4 regions of the Halomonas sp. BC2 genome follow, and region 1 is predicted to be linked to each of the others. Evidence: predicted binding sites of a transcription regulator. Region 1 holds the regulator's gene; each other region holds the start of a gene.
What was found. The regulator sigma-54, encoded in region 1, starts transcription at its own class of promoters, with help from an activator protein. The targets are predictions, from matches to a motif close to TGGCACNNNNNTTGCTNT.
Positions count from the first base shown of each region.

Region 2: a site for sigma-54 is predicted at 6,310-6,327, ahead of B7L71_RS02705 (dimethylamine monooxygenase subunit DmmA family protein). Genes of this name have one in related genera too.
Region 3: a site for sigma-54 is predicted at 3,647-3,664, ahead of B7L71_RS11905 (HAD-IIB family hydrolase). Genes of this name have one in related genera too.
Region 4: a site for sigma-54 is predicted at 6,445-6,462, ahead of glnT (type III glutamate--ammonia ligase). Genes of this name have one in related genera too.

Region 1 covers NZ_LFGT01000009.1:178,633-187,035, forward strand. Annotated here, with positions in the region: gene tldD (metalloprotease TldD) at 1-958, shown strand, start outside; gene yjgA (ribosome biogenesis factor YjgA) at 994-1,515, opposite strand; gene pmbA (metalloprotease PmbA) at 1,612-2,952, shown strand; gene B7L71_RS07235 (HPr family phosphocarrier protein) at 2,959-3,228, opposite strand; gene rapZ (RNase adapter RapZ) at 3,254-4,186, opposite strand; gene ptsN (PTS IIA-like nitrogen regulatory protein PtsN) at 4,256-4,723, opposite strand; gene hpf (ribosome hibernation-promoting factor, HPF/YfiA family) at 4,728-5,036, opposite strand; gene B7L71_RS07255 (RNA polymerase factor sigma-54) at 5,134-6,549, opposite strand; gene lptB (LPS export ABC transporter ATP-binding protein) at 6,655-7,401, opposite strand; gene lptA (lipopolysaccharide transport periplasmic protein LptA) at 7,423-7,926, opposite strand; gene lptC (LPS export ABC transporter periplasmic protein LptC) at 7,923-8,403, opposite strand, start outside.
Region 2 covers NZ_LFGT01000004.1:14,564-22,966, reverse strand. Annotated here, with positions in the region: gene B7L71_RS02730 (NADH-ubiquinone oxidoreductase-F iron-sulfur binding region domain-containing protein) at 1-1,616, opposite strand, end outside; gene B7L71_RS02725 (P-II family nitrogen regulator) at 1,773-2,111, opposite strand; gene amt (ammonium transporter) at 2,196-3,527, opposite strand; gene B7L71_RS02715 (heme-dependent oxidative N-demethylase family protein) at 3,552-4,583, opposite strand; gene B7L71_RS02710 (PDR/VanB family oxidoreductase) at 4,602-5,540, opposite strand; gene B7L71_RS02705 (dimethylamine monooxygenase subunit DmmA family protein) at 5,537-6,220, opposite strand; gene B7L71_RS02700 (FMN-binding glutamate synthase family protein) at 6,761-8,086, opposite strand; gene B7L71_RS02695 (GltB/FmdC/FwdC-like GXGXG domain-containing protein) at 8,100-8,403, opposite strand, start outside.
Region 3 covers NZ_LFGT01000018.1:14,905-21,567, forward strand. Annotated here, with positions in the region: gene B7L71_RS11885 (glycosyltransferase family 32 protein) at 1-363, opposite strand, end outside; gene B7L71_RS11890 (FlgO family outer membrane protein) at 458-1,042, opposite strand; gene B7L71_RS11895 (hypothetical protein) at 1,047-1,784, opposite strand; gene B7L71_RS11900 (OmpA family protein) at 1,899-2,930, shown strand; gene B7L71_RS11905 (HAD-IIB family hydrolase) at 3,753-4,658, shown strand; gene B7L71_RS11910 (glycosyl transferase) at 4,677-5,897, shown strand; partial or broken gene B7L71_RS11915 (methyl-accepting chemotaxis protein) at 5,922-6,663, opposite strand, start outside.
Region 4 covers NZ_LFGT01000004.1:5,336-13,738, forward strand. Annotated here, with positions in the region: gene B7L71_RS02655 (2Fe-2S iron-sulfur cluster-binding protein) at 1-1,345, opposite strand, end outside; gene B7L71_RS02660 (sarcosine oxidase subunit delta) at 1,342-1,632, opposite strand; gene B7L71_RS02665 (FAD-dependent oxidoreductase) at 1,686-2,927, opposite strand; gene folD (bifunctional methylenetetrahydrofolate dehydrogenase/methenyltetrahydrofolate cyclohydrolase FolD) at 2,950-3,867, opposite strand; gene purU (formyltetrahydrofolate deformylase) at 3,864-4,730, opposite strand; gene B7L71_RS02680 (aminomethyltransferase family protein) at 4,878-6,011, opposite strand; gene glnT (type III glutamate--ammonia ligase) at 6,513-7,847, shown strand; gene B7L71_RS02690 (class II glutamine amidotransferase) at 7,928-8,403, shown strand, end outside.

The DNA.
Region 1 (8,403 bases):
CACCTACGAAGTCGTGCTGGTGCGCGCTAGCGACGGTACCCTGGCGGCGGACGTGCGACCGCTGGTACGTTTCAATGTCAGCGTGATCGCGGCCAAGAATGGCCGTCGGGAGCGGGGTAGCGCCGGTGGCGGTGGGCGCTACTCCATGGCTCGCCTGCGCGATGAGGGGGTGGCCGAGCGCTATGCCCAAGAGGCCGTGCGTCAGGCGCTTGTCAACCTGGAAGCGGTGGATGCACCTGCTGGACAGATGCCCGTGGTGCTTGGCGCTGGATGGCCTGGCATCCTCTTGCACGAGGCGGTCGGGCACGGCCTGGAGGGTGACTTCAATCGCAAGGGCAGCTCGGCCTTCGCCGGGCGAATGGGCCAGCGCGTGGCGGCCAAGGGCGTCACTGTGGTAGACGATGCCACGGTCATGGATAGCCGCGGGGCGCTCAGCGTCGATGACGAGGGCACGCCGGGCCAGTACACCCCTCTGATCGAGGATGGCATTCTCACCGGCTACATGCAGGACAAGCTGAACGCGCGATTGATGAACATGGCGCCAACCGGGAACGCGCGGCGTGAGTCCTTTGCCCACCTGCCGATGCCACGTATGACCAACACGGTGATGCTGGCCGGGCAAGATGCGCCGGAAGACATCATCAAGAGCGTCAAGCGCGGCCTTTACGCGGTCAGCTTCGGTGGCGGGCAGGTAGATATCACGTCGGGCAAGTTCGTGTTTTCAGCCAGCGAAGCCTACCTGATCGAAGATGGCCGTATCACCTCGCCAGTCAAGGGCGCCACGCTGATCGGCAATGGCCCTGAGGCGATGGGACGAGTGTCCATGATTGGCCATGACCTGGCCATGGATACCGGGATTGGGGTATGCGGCAAGGAGGGCCAGGGCGTGCCGGTAGGCGTTGGGCAGCCCACCCTCAAGCTGGACGAGCTGACCGTCGGTGGCACGCAATCCGGCTAGTCAGACAGCGCAGCTCGTCATCGTTGGTGTGGGGGTCAGAGCGCCAGCGTATCGCGCAAGTGCTTGAACAGCTTGCGCGCGCTGGTCGGCGGTTTACCTTGCTCACGCTCCTTGCGGGCGTTACGCACCAGCTGACGCAGGGTCTGGCGGTCGGCATCGGGGTAGTCGGCAAGGAACAGGTCGACGGCGTCGTCACCCTCGTCGACCAGCCGATCACGCCATTTTTCCAGTCGATGAAAGGCATGGTCGCGCTGCTCTTTCTCTTGCTCGATGGCATCGAATACCCCCTGGATGGCGGCTAGATCCTCCTTGCGGATCAACTTGCCCACGTACTGCATGTGGCGGCGGCGGCCTTCATGGGAGCGGATGCGCGAGGTTTCCTCGATGGCCCGCAACATGTCGTCAGACAGCGGAAAGCGCGCTCGTTCGGCGGGTTTCATGGCAATCAAGGTTTCGCCAAGCGCCTGAAGAGCATGCATTTCACGCTTGAGCTGGGATTTACTGGGACGCTCTTCCTGCTCGTCAATATCGAGGGGCTCGGGGCGTTGCTTAGGCATACAGACACTCACTGATTTGGATTCGTCGGCAGCATTATATCAGGCTGCGACCATAACATTGATTCGCCAATGCAATTGAGGCGAAAAGGAGACCACATGGCACAGGCATTTGATGCAGCAGCGCAACAGGCGCTACTGGCGCAGCGGGCGGAAGAAGCCCTTGGCCTGGCGAAAACGCTGGGCGCCGATGCCGCTGAAGTAGGCGCCAGTGTCGACCAGGGGGTGGGCGTCAGCGTACGGCTCGGCGAGGTCGAGACCGTCGAGCTTTCCCGTGACCAGGGAATCGCCATTACGGTCTACGTTGGCCAGCGCAAGGGGAGCGCCTCCTCCACGGATGCCAGCAGCGCCTCGCTGCGCGCCACGGTGGAAAAGGCCTTGGCAATTGCGCGCTATACCGGCGAAGACCCTGCTGCCGGGTTGGCAGACGCTGCGCTGATGGCGACCCGGTTGCCGGATCTCAAGGTGCACCACCCGTGGGCGCTCTCGACCGAGCAAGCCATCGAGCTGGCGCTGCGCTGTGAACAGGCCGGGCGCAGCGTGGACGGTATTCACCAGTCCGAAGGTGCCTCGTTGTCCAGTGGCGAGGGCGTGCGGGTCTACGCCAATAGCCATGGCTTTCTAGGTACCCAAAAGGGCAGCAGCCATTCGCTGTCCTGCATGCTGATCGCCCAGGATGACAAGGGTATGCAGCGCGACTATGACTACACGTCGGCACGCAATCCCGTACATCTGCGTGACCCGGAGGACGTCGGGCGCGAAGCGGCCGCACGCACCCTGCGGCGGCTGGGTGCGCGCAAGCCGCCCACCGGTACGTTTCCCGTGCTGTTCGACCCAACCCTGGCCGCAGGCCTGGTAGGCCACCTGATGGGCGCGTTGGCGGGCGGGGCGTTATATCGTGAAGCATCGTTCTTGTGTGATCGCCTGGGCAGCCCGCTTTTCCCGGAGTGGATGGGGCTGGAGGAGCGCCCCATGGAAGTCGGCGCCACGGCCAGCTCGCCCTTCGACGCCGAGGGTGTGCAGACCCGAGATAACCGTTTCATCGAGCAGGGCAGGATCGCCAGCTACATGCTGTCTGCCTACAGCGCGCGTCGCCTGGGTATGCAGTCGACGGGGAACGCTGGCGGAGCGCGTAACCTGCGTCTGTTGGCCCCGCTGACACCGCGTCACGAGCTGTTGCAGCAGATGGGGCGGGGTATTTGGGTCACCGAGCTGATGGGGCAGGGGGTCAATGCTGTGACGGGTGACTACTCTCGCGGTGCGGCCGGTTTCTGGGTGGAGAATGGCGAGGTACAGTACCCCATCGAAGAGTTCACCATTGCCAGCAATCTCAACACCATGTTCGCTGGCCTGATGGGGATTGGCGATGATACCGATACGCGTGGCAGCATTCATACCGGCAGCTGGCTGGTGGACGCCATGACGGTGGCGGGCAGCTGACGAGGGTTACTGATCCTCGTCGAAGCGGGCGTCGAACAGGGCCTGGATGGCATCGAGGGCCTGGTCGGCGTCTTCACCTTCTGCGGTAATGGTGAGTGACGTACCGCAGGGGGCCGCCAGCATCAGCAGCGACATGATGTTGGCCGCATCGGCCTTTTGCTGCTGTTTGTACACGTGAATGCGGGCTGAAAACTGCTGGCCGCACTTGACCAGTTTGGTGGCGGCGCGGGCATGAAGGCCGCGTTGGTTGGTCAGCGTTAAGGTTCTTTCAGGCACTCTGGTTCCTTTTTGCCGAGTGATATCAGGGCGACGTCGTGTCGCTGGGAGGGGTGGAAGAAACGGCATCGACGGTAGCGGGTAATTCGCTCAGCGTGTACTGCAAGCCCAATTCCCGGTGTCTGAGCTGAATAGCGCCAGTGTGCTTGACCAGCGATTGCGCTAATTGCTCGACCATGTAGACAGAGCGATGCTGTCCGCCGGTACAGCCAATGGCCACGGTCATATAGCTGCGTTGACTGCTTTGGTAAGCAGGTAGCCATTTCTCCAGCCAGGCATGAATATCGTCACGCATGTCATCGACGATGGGGTAGCCGCTCAAGAAGGCCTTGATGTTGGCGTCGCGTCCGGTGAACTGCCGCAAGCTGGGGTCCCAATAGGGGTTGGGCAGGCAGCGCACGTCGAACACGATATCGGCATCCATGGGTACGCCCCGTTTGTAGCCGAAAGATTCGAACGTCAGGGTCAACTGGTCACGCCGCTGATGAGCAACCTGATCGGTGATGCGGCGGCGTAGGTCGTGTACCGAAAGACGCGACGTGTCGATCAGCAGGTCAGCCAGGTCCCGAATCTCGAGCAGGGTTTCTTCTTCCTTGTTGATGGCCTCTTCCAGGGTCATGTCGCTATCCCGCGTCAGCGGGTGGCGCCGACGGGTAGCCGAGTAGCGCTCCAGCAGAATGCGAGCGTCCGTGGTCAGGTAGATGACCTGAAAACGGATCTGACGCTGGCGTAGTTCTTCCAGCAGAGCAGGCAACTGTTCCAGTGCAGTAGGCAAGTTGCGCGCATCGATGCTGACGGCCAAATGAGTACGCCCCCCCTGTTGACGCAGTTCATCGACCAGCGAGCCCAGCAGCATGGCAGGCAGGTTGTCGATGGCGTAATAGCCAAGATCTTCCAGCGCCTGTAGGGCGATGGACTTACCGGACCCTGAACGGCCGCTAATGATCACCAGCTGCATAGCGCATCTCTCTTGGCTTGAGAAGGAATAGGGGGTTACCGACGGCCTTGCTGCCCAGCAAAGGCTGCGCTAGGCAGCCTGCTCGCGAATCTTGTCGGTCAACAGCGTCAGCAGTTCACGCTGGCTGCTGACATTGCGCAATTGCTGGCGTGTGGCTGCGTCGTTCATGATGGTGGCGACCTGACCCAATAGCGCCAAATGCGTATCATCGGCTTCTTCGGGTACCAGCAGCACGAACACCAGATCGACGGGGTCACCATCGATGGCATCGAAGTCGACGGGCTCGGCTAGCTTGAGAAAGCCAGCAATGGGCGTGCTGCAGTGAGGACTGCGTGCATGGGGGATGGCTACGCCATTGCCGATACCAGTGCTGCCCAGCCGTTCACGGCCAATCAGGCGACTGAAGACTTCCTGACTGTCCAGGCTGGGCGTGTTCTGAGCGATAAAGGTGCTGAAAAACTCCAGCACCCTTTTTTTGCTGCCCCCGGGCACGTCGTACAGCACGCGCTCCGGGGGGAGTATGGTTTCCAACGTCATCGGTTTAACGCACGCCAGCGCCTTGGGCGCGGGCTTGTGCTTTTTCCTTGTGTTTTACCAGCTGACGGTCGATTTTGTCCGCCAGGGCGTCAATGGCCGCGTACATGTCATTATCCTGCGCTTCCGCATGCAGGTCTGCTCCTGCGGCATGCAGCGTGCAAGCCGCTTGCTGGCGCTCCTTTTCGACAGATAAGGTGACCTGGACGGTCGTGATGTTGTCGTAGTGACGCTCAACGCGTTCCAGCTTTTCGTTTACGTAGTCACGCAAGGCGTCAGTCAGTTCAACGTGATGACCAGTGATGTTTACTTGCATTGACGTGCTCCTTATCCATCGGACTGTACTTCGATTGTAACCCTTTTTGGGCCATTGCAAAGCCCTCGTCGAGAGTTTGTTGGGCGAGAGCGTTTAACTAGCGTAAACGACGGCGCTCACTCGACGAAGGTATACCCATCGACTCACGGTACTTGGCCACGGTGCGGCGGGCCACGGTGATGCCGCCCGCTTCCAGCAGGGTGACCAGACGGCTGTCGGAGAGTGGCTTGCCCGGAGGCTCGTCCTGAATCAGTTTCTTGATGCGTGCTCGAATGGCCGTGCTGGAATGGCTGTCGCCACCTTCCTGGCCGCTGACTTGGCTGGAGAAGAAGTACTTGAGCTCGAACACCCCGCGCGGGGTATGAATGTATTTCTGGGTAGTGACCCGCGAGATGGTCGATTCATGCATCTCCACCGCTTCGGCGATATCGGCCAGAATCAGTGGTTTCATGGCTTCTTCGCCATGCTCCAGAAAGCCGATCTGCCGAGCAATGATCTCGCGCCCCACGCGCAGCAGGGTGTCGTTGCGGCTCGAAAGGCTTTTGATCAGCCAGCGAGCCTCCTGGAGATGCTCTTTCAGAAACTGGTTGTCCTGGCTCTTGTCGGCGCGTTTGATCAGGCTGGCGTAGTCGGGCTGAATACGCAGTCGGGGCAGCGCTTCCGGGTTGAGTTCCAGGTGCCAGCCCTCGTGATCGTGGCGTACCACCAGATCTGGCGTGACATAGCTGTCGTCGGTGATGCCATAGGCGCTTCCAGGCCTGGGGTCAAGGCTGCGAATTAAACGGATGACATCGTCCAACTGCTCGTCGTCGAGGCTCAGGCGTCGCTTCAGCAAGCGCATGTCGTCCTTGCCAAGGGCTTCGAGAAACTGGCGTACCAGGCGTTTGGCAGGCATCAGCAGCGGGGTGTCTTCGGGCAGCGAGGCCAGCTGCAGCATCAGGCACTCCCGCAGGTCACGGGCAAATACTCCGGTGGGTTCGAACTGCTGAAGGCGCAGCAGGGTGTTTTCGACCTCGCGCTGGCTCAGGCCGTCGTGGCCTTGTGCCTTGAGCCCCTCGCGAATGTCGTTGAGAGGCTGGGTCAGGTAGCCGTTGGCATCCAGCGCATCGATGAGGCTTTCGGCGATGGCATGTTCACGGGAGGAGAAGTCGGTCATGGCCAATTGCCAAAGCAGGTGACCGTGCAGGCTCTGCCCCGCCGCCTGACGCTCGAAGTCCGGGCCTTCGCTGCTGCCGCCCATGCTCCCCATGTCCTGATACGTGTCGGACCAGTCGCTGTCTACGGAAAGCTCGCTGGGGATGCTGTCTGCCCACTCGGCTTCCTGAGGCTCGCTGACGGCCTGTTCGCCAAACTCATCTTCCTGCTCGAGCATGGGGTTGGCATCCAGCGCCTGCTGAATTTCTTGACGAAGGTCCAGCGTCGATAGCTGAAGCAGCGCAATGGCCTGCTGCAGCTGAGGTGTCATGGTCAGCTGTGTGCCGATGCGCAGTTGAAGAGAAGCTTTCATGACCATCTGAGAACCACTCGTTAATCAGAAAGCTCCACCCTAGAGCGAGTCTCCGTTTGGTGCAAGTGCAATAAGCATGCCACTAAATAAAATGTCTTCGTGGGCCATTGTTTAAAGCCGGAAGTCGGCGCCCAGATAGACGTCGCGTACCTTCTGGTTATTGAGGATTTCCTGGGGGTTTCCACTGGCGATGATGTGTCCGTCGCCAACAATGTAGGCAATATCGCAGATATCCAGAGTTTCACGCACGTTGTGGTCGGTGATGAGGACGCCAATATGACGCTTCTTGAGGGCGCGTATGATCGATTTGATATCGCCCACGGAAATGGGGTCGACGCCGGCAAATGGTTCATCCAGCAGAATGAAGGCAGGTTCGGTGGCCAGCGAGCGAGCGATTTCCACCCGCCGCCGCTCGCCGCCCGAGAGGCTCATGCCCAGGTTGTCGCGAATGTGGGTGATGTGAAAATCTTCCAGCAGAGATTCGAGCTTGGCTTCTCGGCTGCTGCGGTCCAGCTCACGACGCGTTTCCAGAATGGCCATGATATTGTCGGCCACCGACAGTTTGCGAAAGATCGATGCTTCCTGAGGCAGGTAGCCGATGCCTGCCAGGGCACGCTCATGCATCGGCGCCCGGGTCAGGTCGAGATCGTCGATGCCCACTTTGCCAGCATCGGCCTTCACCAGGCCGACGATCATGTAGAACGAGGTGGTCTTGCCTGCGCCGTTGGGGCCTAGCAGGCCAACGACACTGCCTTGGGCAATTTCCAGGTTGATATCCTTGACCACGCGGCGGCGCTTGTAACTCTTGGCCAGATGCTGTGCATGGAGCGTCTTGACCGCTGCAGTGTCGGGGCTGATGGCTGTCACGAGGGGCTCTCTCTATTGCTCGGGCTGTAAGGTCATGCGGATGCGTTGCGGTGCGCTGCCGCTGACATCGGAGCGTGCTTGGACCACCCCGCGGTCAATGAAGTATTCGAGCCGTCCACCCTGGAAGCGATCCCCTTGCTGGGTCAGTTCGGCCTGGTCGATCAGCTCTACACGCCGCTCGGACACATGGTAGACGATGCGCCGCGCCCAGCCTTCCATGGGCGTCGTCTGGTCTTCCAGCTGGTTGCGCAGGTAGGCACGCTCGCCCGTGGCGACGGCCCGGGAGAGCTCGCCCGCCTCGTTGCGATGAATTTCGACACGCTCTCCGCGCAGCTGCATTTCACCTTGGCGAATGTCGACGTTGCCGGTATAGACCGCCGTGCCCGCACGTTGGTCCAGGTCCAGGCGGTCGGCTTCCACTTCAACGGGGGCCTGTTGTTGAGCGGCGGCAGGCAGTACGCCTACCACCATGGGAACGGCAAGGGCGAACAGTGCCGTACGAAGCAGGGCGTTCATGGCGACTCCTGAGAAGATTGGGGGGCGGGCGGATGCACGCCGCGCACGTTATCGATCAAACTGACACGGCTGTCGTCCAGCCAGACATCCATGCGTGAGGCTTCGATGCGTTGAGGTGGCTGCTGCAGCACCACAGGGGTGTCGCTCCAGGCATGACGCTCCAGTCCATCATAGTGCAGCAGGTCGGTATCCAGCTGCCAGCCTTCGTCCGGCGCCAGCAGGCGCGCGGATCCGGCCAGGGTCAGCGCCTGGGAGTCCATGTTCAAGGTGCCGGTGTCGGCAATGGCCAGCCATTCACGCTGCTCGCTGTCGAACAGGGTGGCGCGTGGTGACGTGACGTGGGTCATGGCCGCCTGCGGGGTATGTACCAGACGCGGTGCCACCAAGGATTGCTGAAGCGTGCCGTCTTCACCGAACAGGGTGATTTCGGCATTTTCCAGCACGTGTCCGGGCTCTTGGGCCTGGGCCTCAGGATCT
Region 2 (8,403 bases), on a different contig from region 1:
CGCTCCAGCGTGTCGACATCCCAGGTGCTGCGTTCCAGCAGGGTGAGCATTTTCTCGGTACCCACGCGACAGGGCGTACACTGGCCACAGGATTCATCGGCGAAAAAGCCCAGCAGATTGGTCGCTACATTACGCAGGTTATCGTGATCGGAAAACACCACTACCGCCGCCGAGCCGATAAAGCAGCCGTGCTCCTGCAGGGTGTCGAAATCCAGTGGGATATCGGCCTTGCTGGCGGGCAGAATGCCGCCCGAGGCGCCACCGGGCAGGTAGCCGGCAAGCTGATGGCCGTCCTGCATGCCACCGGCATATTCGTTGATCAGCTCGTTAAGGGTGATACCCGCCGGGGCCAGATGTACACCCGGGTTTTTCACCCGGCCAGAGACCGAAAAGCTGCGCAGGCCACTGCGACCATGGCGGCCTTGACTGGCAAACCAGTCGGCGCCCTGGGCATAAATGGCCGGAATCCAATAGACGGTTTCGACGTTATTGACCAGAGTCGGGCGGTCAAATAATCCACGCTGGGCCACAAACGGTGGGCGATGGCGCGGTTTGCCGGGTTTACCTTCCAGCGATTCGATCATCGCCGATTCTTCCCCGCAGATATACGCCCCCGCGCCACGGCGCACCACAATATAGCCCGGTGCCACCAGCCCGGCGGCTTCCAGCTCCGCAATGGCCTGATGCAACACCGTATGCAGCGCCGGGTATTCATCACGCAAGTAGATGTACAGGGCGTCTGCTTCCACGGCCCAGGCGCTGATCAAGGCGCCTTCGAGAAATTGATGGGGCGCGCGCTCCAGGTAATAACGATCCTTGAAGGTGCCCGGCTCGCCTTCATCGGCGTTGATGGCGCAGTAGCGCGGCCCGGCCTCGGCGCGGACGAAAAACCATTTTTTAAAGGTCGGGAAACCCGCGCCCCCCAGCCCGCGCAGGTTGGCCTTTTCCAGGGTGTCCATCAGGCTTTCAACACTCACCTCCCCCGCCCGGCAGGCGCTGAGCAGGGCGTAACCACCGGTTTGCCGATACGCGTCAAGGCGTGGCCAGTCCAAGGGTTCAGGGTGAATGTGATCGGCAGCGATGGCCGCCTGAACGCGCTCAACACTGGCATGGCCCAGATGGTAATGACCCACTTCCACCACAGGCGCCGTATCACAGCGGCCCATGCAGGGGGCGCGCAACACGCGCACCTCGGCGGGGTCGGTGCCTACCGCAAGTGCATTGCGCAGAGCGTCAGCACCGGCCAGCTGGCAGGACAGGGAATCACATACCCGCAGCGTCAGCGCTGGAGGCGGCGATTGATCGTCGTGGATGACATCAAAGTGGGCGTAGAAGGTGGCGGTTTCGTACACCTCAGCCATGGGCAGGTTCATGTAAGCGGCCAGGGCGCGTAGATGGGTCAGCGGCAAGTGGCCAAGGGCATCCTGAATCGCGTGCAGATGTTCGATCAACAGATCACGTTGGCGCCGCTGCGGCTGCTCGCGTTCATCACCGAGCAGTTGACGCAAGGCATCCAGGGCGTCCGGGGCAAGTGAGCGTCCGCGTGGCTTGCCGCGGGCTTTACCACGAAAGGGCGGGAAATGGGTTGGTTGCTGCGGAGCCATACTGTCAGTCACTTCGTTTCACCTTTCGTAGGCATGTCGGGGCAGAGCACCCTCGAGATAATCCGTAGATTTTCGAGCAAAAACAGCGGTGCCGACGGGCGACCCCACTGTTTTGTACGCGGATTTCTGTTGGAATAAGCAGAAAACGCAAGCCTCGCTAAAAAGGAGCTATAACGCCGCCTCGTCAGTTTCACCACTGCGTATGCGTATAACATTGGAAAGTGGATAGACGAATATTTTCCCATCTCCAATACGACCAGAGTATGCGGCTGTTTTAATCGCTTCGATCACTGTGTCGACCTGGGAATCACAGGCTCCCACTTCGACTTTCATCTTGTTCACAAAGTCCACAGTGTACTCCGCCCCCCTGTAAAGCTCGGTATGCCCCTTCTGCCTTCCAAACCCTTTAACCTCAGTCACAGTGAGTCCTTGAACATTGATATCAGATAACGCTTCTCTGACATCTTCAAGCCTATGGGGTTGAATAATAGCTGCGATCATATGCATGGTATGGCCTCTAGGTTTTCATCATCAGTTCACGAAAAGCCAAGACCCGTGTTTATCTAATGGGCCTTGGCCTCGGAGAATCATTTAACGTTGAACAGGTTTCCGGCTGGCCAGCAGGCCGTCGGCCGCTGCACTGCTCCGCAGGGGGGTGCCATCCATGTCCGATGTATTGGCCGAAACGAACTCAGGGTAGGCGTGCATACCGCATTCGTGGGCATCCATGCCCTCAAACTCGTCCTGCTCGCTGACACGCAGCCCCATTACGGCACGTATAATGAAAAGCACCACCAGACTGGCACCGAACATCCAAGCGAAAATAATCACGGTGCCGAGCAGCTGGATGCCTAGCGTGGCGTCAGGGTTAGTGAATACAACGGCGACAATCCCCCAGATACCCGCACTGCCATGTACCGAAATGGCACCCACGGGGTCGTCGATCCTGAGGCGGTCCAGCCCGAGCACAGAGAGCACGACCACCACACCACCGATCGCACCGACCAGCATGGCCATTCCCGGCCCGGGCAGAAGCGGCTCAGCCGTAATGGACACCAACCCGGCCAATGCGCCGTTCATGACCATCGTCATATCGGTCTTGCCGAACAAGGCACGGTACAGCAGAGCGGCCGCTACCATGCCCGAGGCTGCGGCGGTATTGGTATTGACGAAAATACGTGCCACTGCATTGGCATCATCCAGGCTGGCAATTTTCAGCATCGAGCCGCCATTGAACCCGAACCAGCCCATCCAGAGAATAAACATGCCAAGCATGGCAATCGGCAGATTGGCGCCCGGAATGGCCCGTACCTCACCATTGGGACCGAAACGGCCTTTACGTGCGCCAACCATCAATACAGCGGCCAGTGCTGCGGCACCGCCTGCCATGTGCACCACAACGGAGCCGGCAAAATCTTGGAAGCCCATTTCATCCAGGAAGCCACCGCCCCATTTCCAGAACCCGTTCACGGGGTAAATCACTCCGACCATGAAGACCGCAAACACCAGGAAAGGCCACAGTTTCATACGCTCGGCAATTGCCCCGGAAACAATCGACATGGTGGCAGCGGCAAATACCGCCTGGAAAATAAAGTCAGCCATGGAAGAGTAATAAGGTGAGCCTTCTCCCGCCGAAATATCGGCCATGCTGTTATCACTGCCCAGCATGAAATCCAACCCGGGAATAAAGCTGCTGACTGGGTTGGCGGGATACATCAGGTTGTAGCCAACCACCAGATAAACCAGGCACGCAACGGAGTACAGCATCGCGTTTTTGGTCAGTATCTCGACCGTGTTCTTTGACCGGACCAACCCTGATTCAAGCATGGCAAAACCACAGGCCATGAACATGACAAAGGCGGTACAGACTAGAAAATAGAAGGTATCGAGCGCATAACTCAGCTCTAGCGTTATCTCGTTCATGAGTGTCCTCTCGGCTAGCAGGTTTCAGGTTTGTGGTTGGAGTTCGTGGTCGTATTCGCTTAACCACTCCACGACAGTGTCGCGGTAGCGTGTCATCCCTTTGTAATCCACCAGTGCCTCGGGCAGATTGGCCAGCACGCGATGCAGCCGCTTGGCCCAGGCCTTATTGGTTGTGAGGTCGTCCATGCTGATCAGATAAGTGCGGATGCCAAAGAACAGCGCATGGCTTCGGGGCATACGTACCAGTGTCTGTAACTCGACACGCAGAAAGACATCCCTGCCTACGTTCTCGGGGGTAATCGTGGTTCGGTCTGCCCCCCATTGGTGATAGGTTTCAGGGGAACTGTCCATGCGTGGGTGGATCGTCATCGTCCAGTTCAAACGACGAATCGGGCTGCCCACCTGAATGGCGCACAGATATTTAAGGACCCGATCAAAAATACCCATCTCATGAGCCAGCGGCACAGGGCCATGCCACTGTTTGAAACTCATTCCGGCATCAAAGGCCAGCGACCAGTCAGCCGGTGATGTGATTACGCCTGCGTCCATGAAGAGGTCTGCATCACGTTGATCCAGTAACGCAAAATCCCCCTGCATCTGGCGTCCGATAAACTCCATCGGCGGCATGGGCAAAGTGCTTGCGTCGCCCATCACAAAGGTCTGATGAATGCCGAGGGGGCGATTAATCCACTCGCATTGATCGCCCTGTTGGGTGAAGGAAAAATGTTCGGGATAATCCTGGGCATAGTGGGTCATGACAAATTCAAGCAGGTCCCAGCACGCCTGTTCCATGTGGGGCATGGCAAGGCAGCGAGCGGGGTCCTCTTCCAGCACCATCGCCCTTTCTGCTGTTTCACACAGATAATGTTCATCGATATCGAGCATATGTTCGTAAACACTGCCCTTGGGGCCCGGCAGCGTATGCGGCTCAGTATTGACTGAGTACATATAATCATCTTCCGGAAACGGGAAGGGAAAGCGTCTCACGGCCTCGGGACTATTGCGGTAGGTAAACTGGCCTCGGAAGGCCTGGGTATCTCGCGGTGCAAGTTGCATGGTGTTTTCCCCCTTGATTTATAGATCCAGCACCAGGTAGTCGCTCGCTGAACGTGACACGCAAGGCATGATGCAGCGCTGGCTGGCTTTCTCTTGATCATCGAGAAACGCATCCCGATGCTCGATGTCACCGTCCACCACCGAGGTTTTACATTGGCCGCATACACCGCCACGACACATATTGGGTATCTCAAGGCCATGGGCTTCCAGAGCGTCAAGCAGAGGCGTATCCCCCGCGACGGCGACGTCCTGCTGCGAGCGTGAAAGCCTGGCTACAAAAGGCTTACCTGGCTGAGGAGCCGTGAAGGCTTCGTAATGAACCCGCTGAGGTGACCAGCCCAGCGCACTCGCTGTGGCTTTGACGTCCTGAATCATCGCCTCCGGGCCGCAAACATAGACGTGGGTGCCAAGCGGCTGGTGTCCGAGCAGAGTGTAAAAGTCGGGACGTTCGCCGGAATAGCAGTAAAGCCTGTTGCCAAAACGCTCCGTCAAGGCCTCACGAAAGGCCCCTGTTTCGGCATTGCGATACACGTAGTGCACTTCAAAGGAGGCCTGACGTTGTTCCAGCTCATAGCCGTAAGAAAGAAACGGCGTTATTCCGATGCCACCGGCAATCAATATGTGGTGCCGCGCCTGCCAATCCGGTAGAAACATGTTGGCGGGCGGAGAAATAAACAGCCTGTCCCCTGGGCGAAACTCACCATGCATGAACTGAGAGCCTCCTCGGGAGCGCTCCTGCAACCGCACCGCGATGCGATAATGACTGCTGTCAGCCGGGTTGCTGATCAAGGAATACGCATTGCGGAAACGCTTCCCCTCACCTTCCATCTGCACCACCACGTGACTACCGGCAGAAAACGGCGGCAGGGGCTTTTCATCAGCAACAAACGTAAACTGTTTGATAATCGAGCTGATCTGCTCGATCTCGGCGACACGTACCGGAATCAGGTCACTCATGAGTCAAACACCTCCTCGCGGGGAACCTCACCGGGCACCTCGGCATCTATCCGCACGCCCATATAGGCCCCCAGGCGACGTGAAAAATGATCGCGAACTTCCAACGTGAGCCCACACCCCTGGCAGCGGGTGGGTGACGCCGTGACAGGCTCGCTCATAAAACGGCAGTGCGTGCAAAACACGCGTCGGGCGTTATCTGCTGAAGGCAGCAAGGTGATTTCAGCGTCGAGCAGCCCGTGTGCCAGGGCCAGGGTATGTACATCCCATAAAAACGCTTCGCTGCCCGCCACAATCACATGGCAACCTTGGGTCAATGTTTCCAGCTGGGTCGCCAGCGTGGTGGAAAGTGCGTCACGGTCGCAGCATTGCAGTGGCACGTTCTGCCACTCAGACGGCAACCCCGCCGGGGGCGCGTCAGCGCGATCAGCACAGATAATGAAATGAAACGGCGTCCGGTGTTTATCAATCGGCGCCACATGTTTCATGATGAGATTTACCGCGTCTGGCTCAGCCACACACACATAGTAGTTAGCTGTTGCGGGATGCTCAGGCGTTACATATATCGGCCTGCTTTTTATCCTGTCATCATCAGGAAGAGCGTTATGCTGCATTGACTTTTTCCCCTTGATAAATACCCGGTTAATGGATGCCAGCACGACAGAGACGGAATCGAAAGACATCAAGGTTTTATATATGAAACCTAAATATCACCAGCGATACTTAAGCCGCTCCATTTAGTTCTTGTGGTGATATTTTATTTACTGTAGATAAAGCACGTTTCATGCCAAAAAAAAAATAATCTTAATTTCATAGGTTTATAAAAAAAGAACAAAAAGAGGCCGCGCTGTAATAGTGCAGATGACGCTTTAAAAAGCCTGTATTAGTGCATCCGCTGACCTTTATCTGGATAAAAATTAAATAGTGAATATTTCTTTTTATATATACACTAAAGAAACCACTCATCACGCCAACTAAACACACTGGGCGCGCGCTCTTTTTAAGCGATATCCTGCACAACAATTAAAAAGTTGTTTTTTAAAACCCTGCTTGGCATTTCTGTTTAACAGCACTTGACGCTACCGCATCGAAGGCTTGATAGGTGTTGCTGAAGAGCATAAAAAAACCCGAAGCCTGGAAGGGGTATCCAGCCTTCGGGATAGCGTTTAATGATGCAGGCAGCTACCTGTCACCAGATAGCAGATTGACCTTCCAATGCCAGCCTAAAACGTTTGACCAGGCACCCAGGTGGTACCCGCCAGGGGCACTCGCGCCATGGCAGCCGCTTCGATATTCAAGGCCACCAGATCTTCCGGTTCCAGGTTATGCAGGTGGGATTTCCCGCAGGCTCGGGCCAACGTCTGCGCTTCCAGGGTCAGCACACGCAAGTAGTTGGCCAGCCGCCTGCCACCTTCCACCGGGTCAAGGCGTTGGCTCAGCTCTGGGTCCTGCGTCGAGATCCCCGCTGGGCATTTTCCTTCCTGGAAGTCATCGTAATAGCCAGACGCTGAACCCAGCTTGCGGTACTCTTCTTCAAAACGTGGATGGTTATCCCCCAAGGCGATGAGGGCAGCCGTACCAATGGCCACGGCATCCGCACCCAGGGCAATGGCTTTGGCAACGTCAGCACCGTTACGGATCCCGCCCGAGACGATCAACTGCACCTCACGGTGAACGCCCATTTCCTGCAGGGCCTGTGTGGCTTGAGGAATCGCCGCCAGGGTGGGAATACCGACATGCTCGATAAACACATCCTGAGTGGCTGCCGTGCCGCCCTGCATACCATCCAGCACCACAACATCCGCGCCGGCTTTCACCGCCAGCTTGACGTCGTAATACGTGCGCGTCGCGCCAATCTTGATAAAGATGGGCACCTGCCAGTCGGTAATTTCACGCAATTCGGCAATCTTGATGGCCAGGTCGTCGGGCCCCGTCCAGTCCGGGTGGCGGCAGGCGCTACGCTGATCAATACCTTTGGGCAGCGTGCGCATGTGGGCGACACGATCCGAAATTTTCTGGCCCAGCAGCATCCCGCCGCCACCCGGCTTGGCGCCCTGCCCTAAGACCACCTCGATGGCATCGGCTTTGCGTAAATCATCCGGGTTCATACCATAGCGTGACGGCAGGTACTGATAGACCAGTTTGGATGACTGACCGCGTTCTTCTGCGGTCATGCCGCCATCACCTGTGGTCGTCGATGTGCCGACTTCCGATGCTCCGCGCCCCAGCGCTTCCTTGGCTTGTGCTGACAAGGCACCAAAGCTCATACCGGCAATGGTCACCGGGGTATCAATCACCATCGGTTTTTTGGCGTAGCGGGTGCCTAATACCACCTCGGTGTCGCATTTTTCCCGATAGCCTTCAAGCGGGTAGCGCGACATGCTCGCACCGAGAAACAAAAGATCATCAAAATTTGGCACCTTGCGCTTGGCACCCCAACCGCGAATGTCGTAGATGCCTGTTTCGGCGGCACGCTGAATTTCGGCGATGACATCTCGACCAAAGGTAGCGGACTCTCTCAGTGCCGGATTAATCGTGTTATCTGTCATGTCAGGCTCCAGATCAGTAGGCCGAGGCATTGGTGACTTTGAAGTGGTAGAGCTGGCGCGCTGATCCATAGCGCGTAAAGTCGCCAGGGTTTTCGTCGCTACCTGCCTGTTTGAGTAAATCTGCCAGCTCGTCCAGGTGCTCCTGACGCATTTCCTTGGCGACGCAATCCGCCCCCAGAGACGCCACTTCCCCTTTTACATAGATGTGCACTTCGTAGAGCGAGTCGCCCAGCGCCTCACCGGCATCGCCGCACACCACCAGCCTGCCGGCCTGCCCCATGAAAGCGCTCATCGGGCCGATATTACCCTTGACCACG
Region 3 (6,663 bases), on a different contig from region 1:
TTGTAGGCGGTCATATTGCTGATTGATCTCTGGAGAGTAGTGAGCGGCAATGAACGCTTTTCTGGCCTCGGTAATCATGAACCGATATTCGAAGCGCGGGGCCATCAAGCGATTGAACAGGTAGTTCAAGTAAACAGGGAGCGTGACCTTATTGGTGAAGTTGGTTTGCCAGATGATCCTGGGGATGGGCGTTGGCTCTTTGGGCTTCAGCCAGGGGGCCGCTTGTTCCGGTAGCGTAAAGCGTTTTTTGGGGAACAGGGCATGAAAGCCATAGCTCAACAGCTTGGTGATGTTGGCCGCTAGCTTGATGACTCTGCTGGTCGCCACGATATGCGGCTTGCGAGGTTTCGGTTGAGACGGCATCGGCTCTCTTTGCTCATTTCAATGAAAAGCCTGGGGAGTAAGCTCCTCAGGCTTTTCGACAATATTGAATGTTGCGGGGACGTTTACCCGATCATCACCAGCCGCCCTGGCCTTCCAGCAGGCTGCGGATGTTGTTATCGAGGGGGAGACGGAAGTCTGCACTGCCCAGCACCATGGCATCACCCGCACGCACTACCCGTGCGCTCACATACAAGGAGTCCTGACCCTGAGCATAGGTTCCCATGAGAATGGAGCGAGCATTGTGCTGAGCGCTCAGGCGCTGCACTTGTCTGGAGAGAATCAATTCCCCCACGTTCTCTTCGATGAACATGCTATCGCGCATCTTGACTTCCCGCACCTGCATGCCTTGCTGGGCTAACGCAGACGCCATGATTTCGGAACTGATACGCCCAAACGTGGAAGACTGGCTCAAGTTGTCGATGCTGACAAAAGTCGCGGCAATCATGGGGCTATAGCGTGTAAGGTCGGGGTTGCTTGCCATCATTTGCTGAGCAGCTTGATGGGCAAGCTCGGAAAGGTCCGGTTTGGGCGCTTCCTGCTGGTTGTTATTGCCCAGGGAGGCGCAGCCGGCCAGCACCAACAGCGCAAGGCTCGCAGCAGCCATGTGAATCGAGCGTCGATAAGAAGCAGATAGCACCGTCATAAGTGTCAACAGCATAAGTTTACCAGGTGTCGGTGATGGAAATGACCGGCGTTGTGGGGGCCTGTGGCACTCTATGGGGTGCATATTGGCGCCGATCACCGGCATTAATGTAATAGATGTTGGAGGAGGAGTATAAAATGCGCTCGCCATCGACGATTTGGGTGGTAATGATGACTTCTTCATTGCCGGTATGAGTCCAGCTGCCGCTGGTGATGTCGGCCAGGATGCCGCCGGGAATGAGTCCCAGAGCGGGTTCGCTCCACTGGTTATAGGGGATAGTGGCAACGGCAATACCCGCCGTGAGGGCGGTAAAGGCACCGACAGGGGGGCGAATGAAGCCTCGGTCACGGTGAGTGACGATCTCAACACCCACGTGTACCTCCGCCGTGTCGGCGGTGGGTTCGGTCATGACCGATGCCCCACGCGTGACGAGTTCGCTGGTTAGCAGGGTACGAAAACCTCTGCCAAATTCGCCGCCGCTGTAGCCATGCAAGCTTTGATCATCGGCGGGTGTAATGTACAAGTCGCGAAACCGTACGCGTTCACGCTGCAAAATGTGGTTGGCTTCGTGATGGGCCAGTACGTTCCAGTGATGTGCAGCCTGCATGCGCTGCTGCTCACTGTAAGGGTAGGTGGTGGCAATCGGCGCCTGGGATGTGTTGGCGTAAAAACAGCCGCTTAGCATCAAGCTAACCGCGCCAAGCCCGAGTGGGGCAAGATAGCGGCGAGTGAAAGACAGCAAAGGACGAATGCGCACCGGGTAGTTCCTTATCGCTAGTAAACGGCTTTTTGACAGGGCTTTTTGATAGACTAGTTTGCCATGCTCATAGTAGATCGGCCACGAGGTTTAAAACTTGAATGAGTAACCCCCATGCTTGAGGACCACCGTAGCGGCCCCCGTCACGATTCGTTGTTGTCATCATACCCGGAAGACGATAGCAATAATGGCTGGATGATTAGTTATATCGACATCATGACGCTGCTGGTGGCGCTGTTCGTGATCATCATTGCGGCGGCCGGGGTGACCGGCACCAGTTGGAGCCCTGAAGCAGATGACACCGACGTCAGCGAAAGCAGTGTGCCTGCTCTTGAAGTGCCGCTGCCCGCATTGTTGGATGAGCGACGCCAAAAGCGCAACATCGCTTACCTGAATGAGCCCGGCACGCTTAGCCCGATGGCCATCAGTGCGGCTCTGGGGGTCGCAGGATTACCTGCTCCGATCATGCGCGTTCCCGAGCCTATGGGGGCGCCACCCTTGCTGGCATTGGCACCCGCCGAAAGCGACACATCGCCCGTCGCGCCGCTGCTGGAGCGCTACTTGCCCGCCTTGCCTACGCCGCTGCTCGTCGATGAGACGCAGCGCCTGGGCCAGCCGTTGGCCAGTTACATGGTACTGCTGACCGACCGGCCGCCTGTCAACGTGCAACAGATCGACGATGAGGCCATTAGCAGCGCTTTGGCGCTGGATGAGCAGCTGCCCGAACGTGTCGAAACATCGCTTTATTTGCCGAACCTGGAAGGCGTCGAGGTCTCCAGGGTAGCGGAAGGCATCAGTCTGCGGGTGCAGGATCAGCTGCTGTTTCCCTCTGCCGCGGCGGGGTTGTCGGAAGGCGGCACATCGCTGGTAGGCAGCCTGCTGGAAACCATCCAGCGCTATGACGGCGAAGTATGGGTCGAAGGGCACTCGGACAGTCAACCGATCAATACCCCTGAGTTCTCGTCCAACTGGGCGCTCTCCAGCGCACGGGCCATTGCCATCGTTGAAGCACTAGAGGCCGCTGGGGTCGAGCCTGAGCGGCTGCGCGCCGTCGGGTTTGCCGATACCCGCCCGCTGGAGGATAACAGCAGCGCCGAAGGGCGCGCCCGCAATCGCCGTGTCGAAGTAGTGATTCACGTGGAGTAGGTACTCACACACTGGCTTGGGGCGGCTCACTGTTGTAGGAGGAGGCTTCAGCCCGCGATGATTCCTGTACTCAGCTTGATATGGGTGGCTACTCAAGCAGTCGCCCAATAAATTGGCCTCCCACAGGATAGCCTGGGTGGCTGCTCTGGCTATAAGCCAATGAATGGGCCTCCCACTGTTCAAGAAGCCCTGCTGTTAGTGGGAGCTTTTTGTGGGAGGGAGCTTTAGCTCGCGATGATTCAAGCACAGGTGCCTGCCCAGGCAGTCGCCCAATGAAATTGGCCTCCCACAGGATGGCTTGGGTGACTGCTCTGGCTATAAGCCAATGAATGGGCTTCCCACAGGCTGGCTTGGGACTGCTTTGCTTTTGCTGAACAAAAAAAGCCCGCCAGGGGGGTGGCGGGCATCAAAGGGCTTGGCTCACTGCAGCCCACTGACATCAGGTGAGGGGGGGGGGTACGAGACAGTCAGTGGGTACAATTCGAGTATAGCTATTCTGGAATGTTTGCCAAGGGTTTGTGCAAATTTTTTGCTTTTTTATGCTCGGTGTTTTAATTAGATAAATCTTGTACAACAATCCCGCGCTATTTCTCCGTCTTCTGTACCTCTTTTTCATGCTCTGTTTTGGTGCATTATGGGTTGCCCTATTTTGGTGCTTCCTCTGGCATCGCTTCGATCGTGTTTTAATCTTTTGATTTTATTTAATTAAAGCATCCTGGCATGCATTCTGCTTTGGTGATTGTCTACCTTGGGTATTGATCTCAAAAGATGGCTACGTTGGGCTTTTGGGTGACCTGATTTCAGTTTGCAGAAGGTGCTGCCATGACCGAGTTCACGAGTCCTGAACTACTTGATCCCGCGTTACAGCCGCGTTTGGTGGTCACGGATCTCGACGGTTCCTTGCTGGACCACCATAGCTATGACTTTTCGCCTGCCGCTCCCTGGCTTGCTCGTCTCAAGCAGCTGGGTGTCCCGGTGATTCCCGTGACCAGCAAAACCCGGGCAGAACTACTGCCACTGCGTGAAGCCCTGGGGCTGACGGCGACGCCCTTCATTGCCGAAAACGGTGCCGTGATTGGCCTGCCGCCAGGCTGGTGCCATGCCAGCCTTGATCGGCCGGGTAGTGGGCCAGACGGCGTGGTCATCAAGCACACGGGGGTTGATATCCGCTTTATCCGTGCGCGGTTGGCCATCTGGAAGCAGCGCCTCAACCTGCGGTTTACGCCCATGGGAGAGATGGAGGTGGCGGAAGTCATCGCCAGAACCGGCCTGGACGAGCCTCGGGCCAAGGCGGCCAAACGGCGTGAGGGCAGCGAGCCGCTGATCTGGGAAGACGACGAGCGTGCCCTGGAGACCCTGCGCGAGGCGCTGGAGGGCGATGGTTTGACCATGACCCAGGGCGGGCGTTTTTGGCACGTCATGGCGCAGGCATCAGGCAAGGGGAGTGCGGTGACCTGGTTGATCCAGCGCTTTGCGGCGCTGCGCGGGCGCCAGCCGCTGGCGTTGGGGCTCGGCGATGGCCCCAACGACGTTTCCATGCTGGAAGCCGTGGACCAGGCCGTGGTGATCAAGGGCTGCCATGACCTGATAGTGGCACCGCACAACCGGGCGTTGTATCGCACCCAGGCAACCGGGCCAGCCGGATGGGCCGAGGGGGTGGCTCACTGGTGGGGGCGAGACGACCGCCGATTAGCGGCGGAATCCCACCAGCAAGCGGCCACGGCTTAACCCAACGAGGAAGTGCCCATGAGTGATTTTCATCAGAATGGCGTCATCACCGATTTTCATAACCTGACCCGTCGCCCCGTGGAAGAGCTCGAGCGGGAGCTGTGCCAATTTGCCAAGCGCCGCCCCATGGGGCTGATTCTACCGTCGCTGTTTTCCGAGCTGGAAGGGCCTGCACTCTCGGCCATTGTGGACGAGCTGGCCAAAGTGCCGTATCTCAACGAAATCGTGATTGGACTGGACCGGGCCGATCGCGAACAATTTCTTTATGCCCGCGAGTTTTTCTCACGCTTGCCGCAGCACACCCGCATTCTATGGAACGATGGACCCCGGCTGCGTGAGCTGGATGCCGAGCTAGAACACCACGGGCTGGGGGCGTTGGAGCCCGGCAAGGGGCGCAACGTGTGGTATTGCGCGGGCTATGTGCTGGCCTCCGGGCGCTCGACCGTGGTTGGGCTGCACGACTGCGACATTCTTACCTATGACCGTAGCCTGCTGGCGCGCTTGATGTACCCGGTGGCGCACCCACGCTTCAACTACAGCTTCTGCAAGGGGTACTACCCGCGCATCGCCGAAGGCAAGCTGAATGGCCGGGTGTCTCGCTTGATGGTAACGCCGCTGCTGCGAGCGCTGAAGACCGTGTGCGGTCCGCTACCGTATCTGGATTACCTGGACAGTTTCCGCTACCCGCTGTCGGGGGAGTTTGCCATGCGCAGCGATGTGCTGGAGGGCATTCGCATTCCTGCCGATTGGGGGCTGGAAATTGGCGTGCTCTCGGAGCTACAGCGCAACTACTCGCATCGCCAGCTGTGCCAGGTCGATATTGCCGATGCCTATGACCACAAACACCAGCCAGTGAGCGAAGAGGATGCCAGCGGTGGCTTGAACCGCATGAGCCTGGATATTGCCAAGGCCCTTTATCGCAAGCTGGCGACCCACGGGGTGAGCTTCAGCAGCGAGGATTTCCGTACACTGAAGGCAACCTATTATCGGCTGGCGCTGGACTTGATCGAGGCCTACGACCACGACGCTACCATGAACGGTTTGAGCCTCGACCGTCACTGCGAAGAGCAGGCAGTAGAGCTGTTTGCCAGCAACCTGCTGGAAGCTGGCAACCTGTTTCTCGACAACCCGCGTGAGCGCCCGTTCATTCCCAGCTGGAACCGGGTGCAGGCCGCTGTACCTGACCTGCTGACCCGCATGCACGAAGCGGTCGCGCTGGATAACCAGGGGGATGTGTAGGCCATGACGGCCTACGTTTGACGCCTAGAAATCGTCGCTGTGCGCCTGTGTGCTGGAAGGCGCCAGTGACAACGCCTGGGCTTGATGCCGTGACGCGTTGAGCTTGAAGTTGCTGACCATCTGACGCAGCTGGGTGCTCAAATGCGCCAATTGCTGGGTAGCGTGGTTGCTCTGCTGCACCAGTCCGGCATTTTGCTGGGTCATTTGATCCATCTGTGTCACGGCCTGGTTGACCTGCTCGATGCCGCTGCTCTGTTCGATGGTGGCCGCAGAGATCTCCTGAACCAGCGTGCTGAGCTGCTGAATATCGCCCACCATGCCATTGATCACTTCGCCGGTACTCCGCACTCGGCGGCTGCCTTCCACCACCTGGGCATCGGCATTCTCGATCAGCCCCTTGATCTCCTGAGCGGCAGAAGCGGAGCGGCTGGCCAGTTGGCGTACCTCATTGGCCACCACGGCAAAACCGCGACCCTGTTCCCCGGCGCGGGCGGCTTCCACGGAGGCATTCAGCGCCAGGATATTGGTCTGGAAGGCAATCGCATTGATCGTCTCGACGATGCTGCTCATGCGAGTGGCGCTTTCATTGATGGTGGCCATGGTGTCGATGACGGACGACATGGCGTCACTACCGCGTTGAGCGCTCTCAGCGGTTCGCGAGGCCAGGTTGCGGGCATGGTCGGCATGCTCAGCGTTCTGTTTTACCGTGGCGGTCAGCTGCTCCATGCTGGAGGCCGTTTCCGCCAGCGAGGAAGCCTGCTCTTCG
Region 4 (8,403 bases), on a different contig from region 1:
GTTCGGGCAGGTTGGAAAGCGAAAACTCGGCGACATCGTCGTTGTAGGTCAGCTTGCCGCCAGCCTGGCACAACAGCTGGTAGACAGGCATATAGCCTGCGCTCATGCACAGCAGGTCGCATTCCAGAGTCACGCTTTCTTTGTCCACTTCACCGCGTTGGGTAATACGCCGGATATCGACCCCGTTAACGCGGTGCATTGTCTTGTCGCACAGCGCTTCGAAAACGGTATGCTCAAGATGCAGGGTGATACCGCGCTGCTTGATGGCCTGGCTTAGCTGGCTGTCGGTTGGCCCCGCGCGCATATCCACCAGGGCCGCTACATCCACGCCCTGTTCGTGCAGGTCGAGGGCGGTCAGATAACCGTCATCATTGCCGGTTAACACAACGGCCCGCTTGCCTGGGCGCACCGCGTAATGGCGCATCAGGCGTTGGACGGCGCTGGCCAGCATGATACCCGGCAGGTCGTTGTTGCGGAAGATGACCGGCTGGTCAAAGGCCCCGGCGGTGACGATGCATTCCTTGGCGCGCACCTTGTACATCCGCTTGTCCTGGATGACCGGCAAATAGTTGTCAGTGAACCAGCCGTTACAGATGGCGTTGCACAGCACATGGATATTGGCGTGTGCTTCCACGGCCGGCACCAGTTCATCACGCAATGCCGTGGCACGCACCCCCTGTTCATCAAAGCGGGCGTAGGTCAGCGCGCCGCCCAGCAAGGGTTCCTGCTCAACCAGCAGTACCTGGGCGCCGCCTTCTGCAGCCGTCAAGGCAGCCTTAAGCCCGGCGGGGCCACTGCCCACCACCACAACGTCTTTGAACAGGTAGGCTTTGTCGTGATAATCGCCCTTCGCCTTGAGGTCAAAGTGACCCAGCCCGGCTTTCTTGCGAATCAGGGACTCCCAGTATTTCCAGGCACCTTTAGGCTTATAGAAAGAACGGTAATAAAAGCCCACCGGCATGAATTTCGAGAACTTACCCAGCTTCATGTCGCTGTCGTGGTCAAGGCTGCCGCTGTAGTTCTGGCCTGTAACGTTCAAACCCTCGTAGGCAAGGCAGGTATCTGCCAGTACGTTCGGTTCATCGGGCAGCTGCACCAGCGTATTAGCATCTTGCCCGGCCATGGTGAGCGGGCCGCGCGGGCGGTGGTACTTGAACGAGCGGGACAGCAGATAACGGCCATCAGCCGCCAGCGCACTGGCAATCGAGTCTCCGCAAAAACCCTGATGGGTCTGCCCTTCAAACGTCATGCTGATAGGCTGTTGACGGTCGATATAGAGCCCCATGGGAGCGGGAAGGCGGTTATCCATCGTCTGTGTATTGCCTGATGGTTGGGTGCGGTTCATTTGCGTGTCTCCTCAGAGGAAAACTCGACACGTTCCTGGAAAACTTCCTTGGGATCGAACGTACGCAGTATTTCATCGGTAACAGTATGGCGTTCAGCAAGGAACCAGTAGCTGGAGGCGGCATGCATCCACCATTCGGTAATAACGCCTGCTGTGTTGTCGCTATAAAACACATAGTGGGCCCATTCCCGGTCGCTGCATTGACCGGGCATCGGTTTGAGTTCTCCGCCATAGATGAACTCACTGATATTGCGTAGCCCGTTGAGCGGGCAGTTCATGACTTTCATTGAGCGTGCCTTCACATAGTCGCTGAGACGGTGGCTGACATAAGCGGCTGACGTTAATGACTGGCCGCTGTCGCGCCCATTTCATTGACTTGCTGGAAATTGGCAAAACGTTCCAGGCGGAATGGCTGAATCAGCGCCGGCACTTTTCCGCCGTTGGCTACCAGCTCTGCCATGGTCTTGCCGCAGATGGGCGTTGACTTGAAGCCCCAGGTGCCCCAGCCAGCATCCAGGTAGTAATTCTCAACCGGGCTTTCCCCCATGATGGGGCTGTAATCCGGGGTCATGTCGGTAATCCCGCCCCATTGGCGCATCAGCTTGGCCTTGGCCAGAAACGGGAACATCTCGATGCCACTGGCAATCAGGCTTTCCTTCATTTCCAGCGTAGAGCGCGTGTTGTAAAGCGGGTAGGGATCGGAGCCGCCCCCGAACACTACTTCGCCACGGCTGGTTTGCTGAACGTAGCAATGCAGGGCGGAAGAGCTGACCAGCGGGCTCAGGAATGGCTTGACCGGCTGGGTGACCATCGCCTGCAGCGGGTAGCTGATAATCGGAAGGCGGAAGCCGGCTTTTTTGGCCAGGATCGAGCTGTGCCCGGCAACCGCTTGCACGGCGCAACCGCACTGGATAGTGCCGCGATTGGTCTTCACCCCGGTAATGCGCCCGCCTTCAATGATCAGCTCCTGCACTTCAGTGAGCTGATGGATTTCAACGCCGCGCTTGGCGGCTTCCTTGGCATAGCCCCAGGCCACGGCATCATGGCGCGCTGTGGCGCCGTCGCGGTGCCACAAACCGGCCAGAACCGGCAAGTGCCCCGGGTCGAGGTTAAGCGTTGGCACCAACTCACTGATCTGCTGACGGTCGATCATTTCGGTGCGTCCGCCGAAATGTTTGTTAACCTCTGCGCGTTGGCGGAAGGCACGTACCGTGGCATCGGTATGTGCCAGGGTTAACTGACCGCGCTCGGAATACATGATATTGAAGTCAAATTCGTTCGAGAGGTTCTGGAACAGCTTGACCGACTCGCTATAGAACCTGACCCCTTCCGAGGTCAGGTAGTTAGAGCGGATAACGGCGGTATTGCGCGCCGTGTTGCCGCCCCCCAGGTAAGCCTTTTCAAGCACGGCTACCTTGGTGATGTTGTGGTATTTGGCCAGATAATAGGCAATGGCCAGCCCGTGGCCACCGCCACCGATGATCACCACATCGTAGGAGGGCTTGAGCTCTTTGGGGGGAGGCAAGTCCACATCGACGGGATACTCCGAGGACAAACCGTATTTCAATAATCCAAAAGGCATGACAACGCCCTCCTGTGGTAGATCAGATAAGTGCTGGCTGAGCCGCTTTGTGGTGTTGCTGAAGCCGGGTGGCGACCACCGTGTTCTGCATCAGGTAAGCGATGGTCATCGGGCCGACGCCGCCGGGTACCGGGGTGATTGCACTGGCCACCTGGCTGACGCTGGCAAAATCCACATCCCCGACAAGACGCGTCTTTGGCTCGCCATTGGCTGACTCTTCGATGCGGTTAATACCCACATCAATCACCACCGCACCGGGCTTGAGCCAGTCGGCATTGATCATCTTCGGGCGACCGACCGCGGCAATGACAATATCCGCCTGGCGCGCGATGGCTTCGGCGTTAACGCTGCGTGAGTGGAGCACCGTGACCGAGCAGTTGGCCTGAAGCAGCAGGGCGGCCATGGGCTTGCCGACGATGTTGGAGCGCCCGACGACCACGGCATGTTTACCGCTCAGGTCGCCGCAGGTTTCCTGCAGAAGACGCAGGCAGCCGGTAGGCGTGCAGGGTGTCAGCACGTCAGCGCCCTGTGCCAGCCCTCCCACGTTTTCACGATGAAACCCGTCGACGTCCTTGAGCGGTGAAATCGCCTGAATCACGGCGTCCTCGCTGATGTTGTCGGGAAGCGGCAGCTGCACCAGAATGCCGTTGACCTCAGGGTCCTGGTTCAGCTTGTCGATCAGTGCCAGCAGCTCGGCCTGGGTCAAGGAGGTGTCGAAGCGATACTCAAGCGAACGGATCCCGACCGCTTCAGCCTTACGGATCTTGTTGCGCACATATACCTGGCTGGCGGCATCTTCACCGATCAACACCACAGCAAGCCCTGGTGTGGTGCCTTCCGCTTCCAGTTGCGCCACGCTGTCGGCGACTTCAACCAGTACCCGCTCGGCCCAGGCTTTGCCGTCAATCAAGGCGGCAGATGTTTGTGTCGTGAGGGTCATTGGAAAATCACCGTTTTGTTCTGATCAAGGAAGATGCGGTGCTCCAGGTGATACTTGACCGCACGGGAAAGCGCGATGGTTTCCGTGTTACGTCCCACGGCGACCAGGTCTTCAGGGCGATAGGTATGGTTAACGCGCTGAACTTCCTGATCGATAATCGGGCCTTCATCAAGGTCAGAGGTCACGTAGTGCGCGGTGGCACCAATCAGTTTGACGCCTCGCGTATGTGCCTGATGATAAGGCTTGGCCCCCTTGAACCCCGGTAAGAAGGAGTGGTGAATATTGATGGCGCGCCCGGACAGTTGGCGGCACAGGTTGTCAGACAGAATCTGCATATAACGTGCCAGCACGACAAGCTCGGTACCGGTCTCTTCGACGATATCCATCAGCGCGGCTTCCTGCTTGGCCTTGGTCTCTTTAGTGACCGGCAGGTAAACAAAGCGGATGCCTTCGCGCTCGGCCATGGGGCGAAGGTCGCGATGGTTCGAGACGATGGCGGTGATTTCCATGTCTAGCTCACCTTGCGCCTGGCGATACATCAAATCGCTCAGGCAGTGATCGAACTTGCTGACCATCAGCAAAACGCGCATGGGTTTGGAACTGCTGTAAATCTGCCACTCCATCTCAAAGTCCTTGGCGATGGCGGCAAATTCATCACGCAATGTCTCGATATCCCCACTCACGCCTTCATTGAAGCGAAACTTGGCACGCAGAAAGAAGTTTTGCAGCTCTTCATCATCGTATTGGGCCAGTTCACTGATATAGCAGTCATGCTCGCTCAAAAACGAGGTCACCGCCGAAATGATGCCGGAGGTAGCCGGGCAAGAAACGCGGATGATGTAACTGTCACAAGAATCCTTCATTTTTTTTCCTATATAAATTTAAAATTTTAAATATAAATAAAAAATAAGAAATTTATCGATTTAAAGCCAAATATATCTCTATGTAATAGATTGACTTCATATTTGGCTTTTGTCGATATGGATTTTCCTTTTTATTGATCGTTTCATCTAGCCTTTGGCAATGCGCTTTTGTTTGTCAGGGTCATCAAAAGGCAAGCTATGGCTGCTGGCAGTGGCTTGCAGGCTGCCACGTATTTCCAACGGCACACCGTGCTCGGCATAAGGAACATCAAGGCGCGCCAGTGCCATGGAGCGGCCACTAAGCCTTGAAAACATGCCTTCGGTAACAATGCCGACCTGCTTGTTATCTGCCCAGAGGGTGTCCCCAGCGCTTGCCGCCTCCTCGCTGTCAATCAATACACCAAAGATCTTGAAGCGCTCCTTGCCCTTGAGGCGGAAGTGTTCGCCTGCCCCCCGGAACTCGGTCTTGTCCTTGGATACGGTGAAGTCCAGCCCCAGCTCCCATAGCGTGTCGCCGGCGGGCTGGTCGGGGAAGGGGTATGTCTCGGAGTTATCAACGGGATAGAACAGCAGGTTACTTTCCACGCGTAGCCAATCGAGTGTCTCGAAACCGCATGGCACGATGCCCATGGGGGCACCCTTGTCGAGGATTTCGTCCCACACAGAGGGAGCATCCTTGGCCTTGCAAAAAATCTCATAGCCGCGCTCACCGGTATAGCCGGTGCGTGAAATCATCACATCAAAGCCAAACAGGCGGGTCTGCAAATGGTGGAAGTAACGCAGGTCGCGAATACTCTCAACATGCTTTTCAAGAAAGTCGACGGCCAATGGCCCTTGCAGTGACAAGTCGTGAAGATCATCGTCAAACATCAGGCTGACGTTACGACCCAAGGCACCTAGAGTGAGCATTTCCTGGCCCAGACCGGTGCCATGCACCACCAAGTACGCATTCGGCGCCAGGCAGTAGACAATGCAATCATCCACGAACTTGCCAGCCTCGTTGAGCATGGTGGCATAGACAGATTTTCCCGGGTAAAGCTTTGACATATCCCGCGTGGTGGCATGGTCTAGCAGCACTTTGGCATGCGGGCCAACGCAATGGATCTTTTTCAGACCAGAGACATCCATCAAGCCTGCTTGGGTGCGAATGGCGGCGTGGTGATCGGCGGTATCCGCTCCCGCGTAACGAAACGCAGTCCCCATGCCGTTCCAGTCTTCCAGTGTCGCACCGAGTGCATGGTGGCGTTCGGCAAGGGCAGAAGTACGCCATAACGTTGTCATATCAATTCTCCTTCCAGTCGGTTAGGGCAGGTTTTCCAAAAGAAACCAGAAGTGGCTGTCGCCCTTTATGGATTCTTTAAAAGAAATTATATTTCCTTGCAGTGAAGCAATAAGCTTGCCATGACGTGTCAGTGCATACAGAAAATGCATGAGACACAGGTTTATTTCATATAAAAAACAGTTACTTATTTTTTGAATTTTTAGGTCGATATATTCGCCATATTTTCCTCCAGGTTTTTATATGCGTGTCATTTGTTCTTTATGGGTGCGCTTTTTGGCAAATTTGCACCGTTATGGCGCGGTCAAGGCACAGAAACCAATAGGAGAAAAGATGGGAAATGCTTTCTTGAAATCCTGAATTAAATATTTATTTCATTTAAATCAGTGTTTTGTAGGTATTTGAGGAGGTTTTTTAACGGTCGACGAGACATTCTGGCATGCTATGTGCCTTTCTTTTTGGGAAATATAGTTTCTTGAAAAGAATTTTTAAGAGGGTTGAGTATGTCTCCAGAAGCTGCTGTTGAGTTGATCAAAGAGCATGACATCCGTTATCTGCTGGCCCAGTTCGTGGATATACACGGTGCGGCCAAAACCAAGTCAGTGCCGGCTAACTGCCTGATGGATGTCGTTGAGAAAGGCGCGGGGTTCGCTGGCTTTGCGGTGTCGGGCCTTGGCATGCAGCCCCATGGGCCGGATTTTATGGCCAAAGGTGATTTGAACTCGTTGTCGTTGGTGCCGTGGCAGAAACACTACGCTCGCATGGCGTGCTGCGGTTACGTCAATGATGCCCCGCACGCGCTGGACAGCCGCGTTGTCATGATGCGTCAGTTAGAGCGGCTAAACGAGCTGGGCTGGACGTTGAACACCGGCCTGGAGCCTGAGTTTTCCTTGTTCAAGCGGGGAGCGTCCGGTGAGCTGTTGCCGGTTGATGAGAGCGATACGCTGGCCAAGCCCTGCTACGACTATAAAGGCTTGTCGCGCTCACGCGAGTTTCTGGAAAGGTTGGTCGAAGCGCTTCAGGCGGTGGACTTTGATATCTACCAAATTGATCACGAAGATGCCAACGGCCAGTTCGAGATCAATTACACCTTCAGTGACGCCCTGACCTCTGCTGACCGCTTTACCTTTGTGCGCATGGCTGCCGGTGAAATCGCCAACGAGCTTGGCATGGTGTGTTCCTTTATGCCCAAGCCGCATGCTGATCGGCCTGGCAACGGCATGCATATCCATCTTTCCATTGCTGATAAAGACGGCAATAACGTCTTTGGCGATGACAGCGACCCCCAGCATCTTGGCCTGTCGACGACGGCTTACCATTTTCTGGGCGGGTTACTTCATCACGCCCCGGCGCTATGTGCCTTTGCTGCCCCAACGGTGAATTCCTACAAACGCCTGGTGGCCGGCGGTTCGGCGAGCGGGGCGACCTGGGCACCGGTATTCATTGCCTATGGTGATAACAACCGTTCGGCCATGGTGCGCGTGCCTTATGGCCGTCTTGAATTCCGTCTCCCCGATGCTGGCTGCAACCCTTATCTGGTTCACGCCGCCCTGATTGCGGCGGGAATGGATGGCATCGAGCGCAAGCTGGACCCCGGCAAGGCGCAAAACATCAACCTTTACGAGCTCACGCCAGAGCAGTGCCAAGCGCAAGGCATCGAGATTCTGCCGCAGTCGCTTAAAGAGGCGATTGATGCCCTGGAAGCGGATACCCATCTGCGCGATGGCATGGGCGCCGAGATCGTTGGCGAGTTTATCAAGGTCAAGCGTGAGGAGTGGAAAGAGTACAGCCGCCAGGTATGTGAATGGGAAGTTCAGCGCTATGTAGAGTTTTTCTAACGTCATTTTATTTTTTCATAAGTTCCTTTGCGTGCTTAGGCGCCCATGACGCCTCAGCGTGAATCTATCGAGGTAATGCTATGTGTGGAATTGTCGGGCTTTATCTGAAAAACCCGCAGCTGGAAAGCCGCTTGGGTGAGCTGTTTGAGCCGATGCTTATTGCCATGACAGACCGTGGGCCGGACAGTGCCGGTTTTGCGGTGTATGGCGACGAATATGATGATGGCGTCAAGCTGACCCTGCAATGTGATAATGCCGATTACGATTGGCAGGCGTTCGCCGACAGGCTGCAAACCGCCTTCGGCAGCCTGGCGTCATGGTTTCAGAATGCCAACGTGGGGGTGTTCAAGATAGCCGAAGAAGAAAGCCGCGTGCTGGGTTGGCTGGCGGATCATGCGGCTGACCTTCGCGTGATGAGTGCCGGAAAAAGCATCGAGATTCTCAAAGGTGTCGGCTTGCCCGGTGAAGTGGCAACCCGTTACAAACTGAGCAACATGCGCGGCAGCCACGCGATCGGGCATACCCGCATGGCTACCGAAAGTGCCGTCACGCTGCA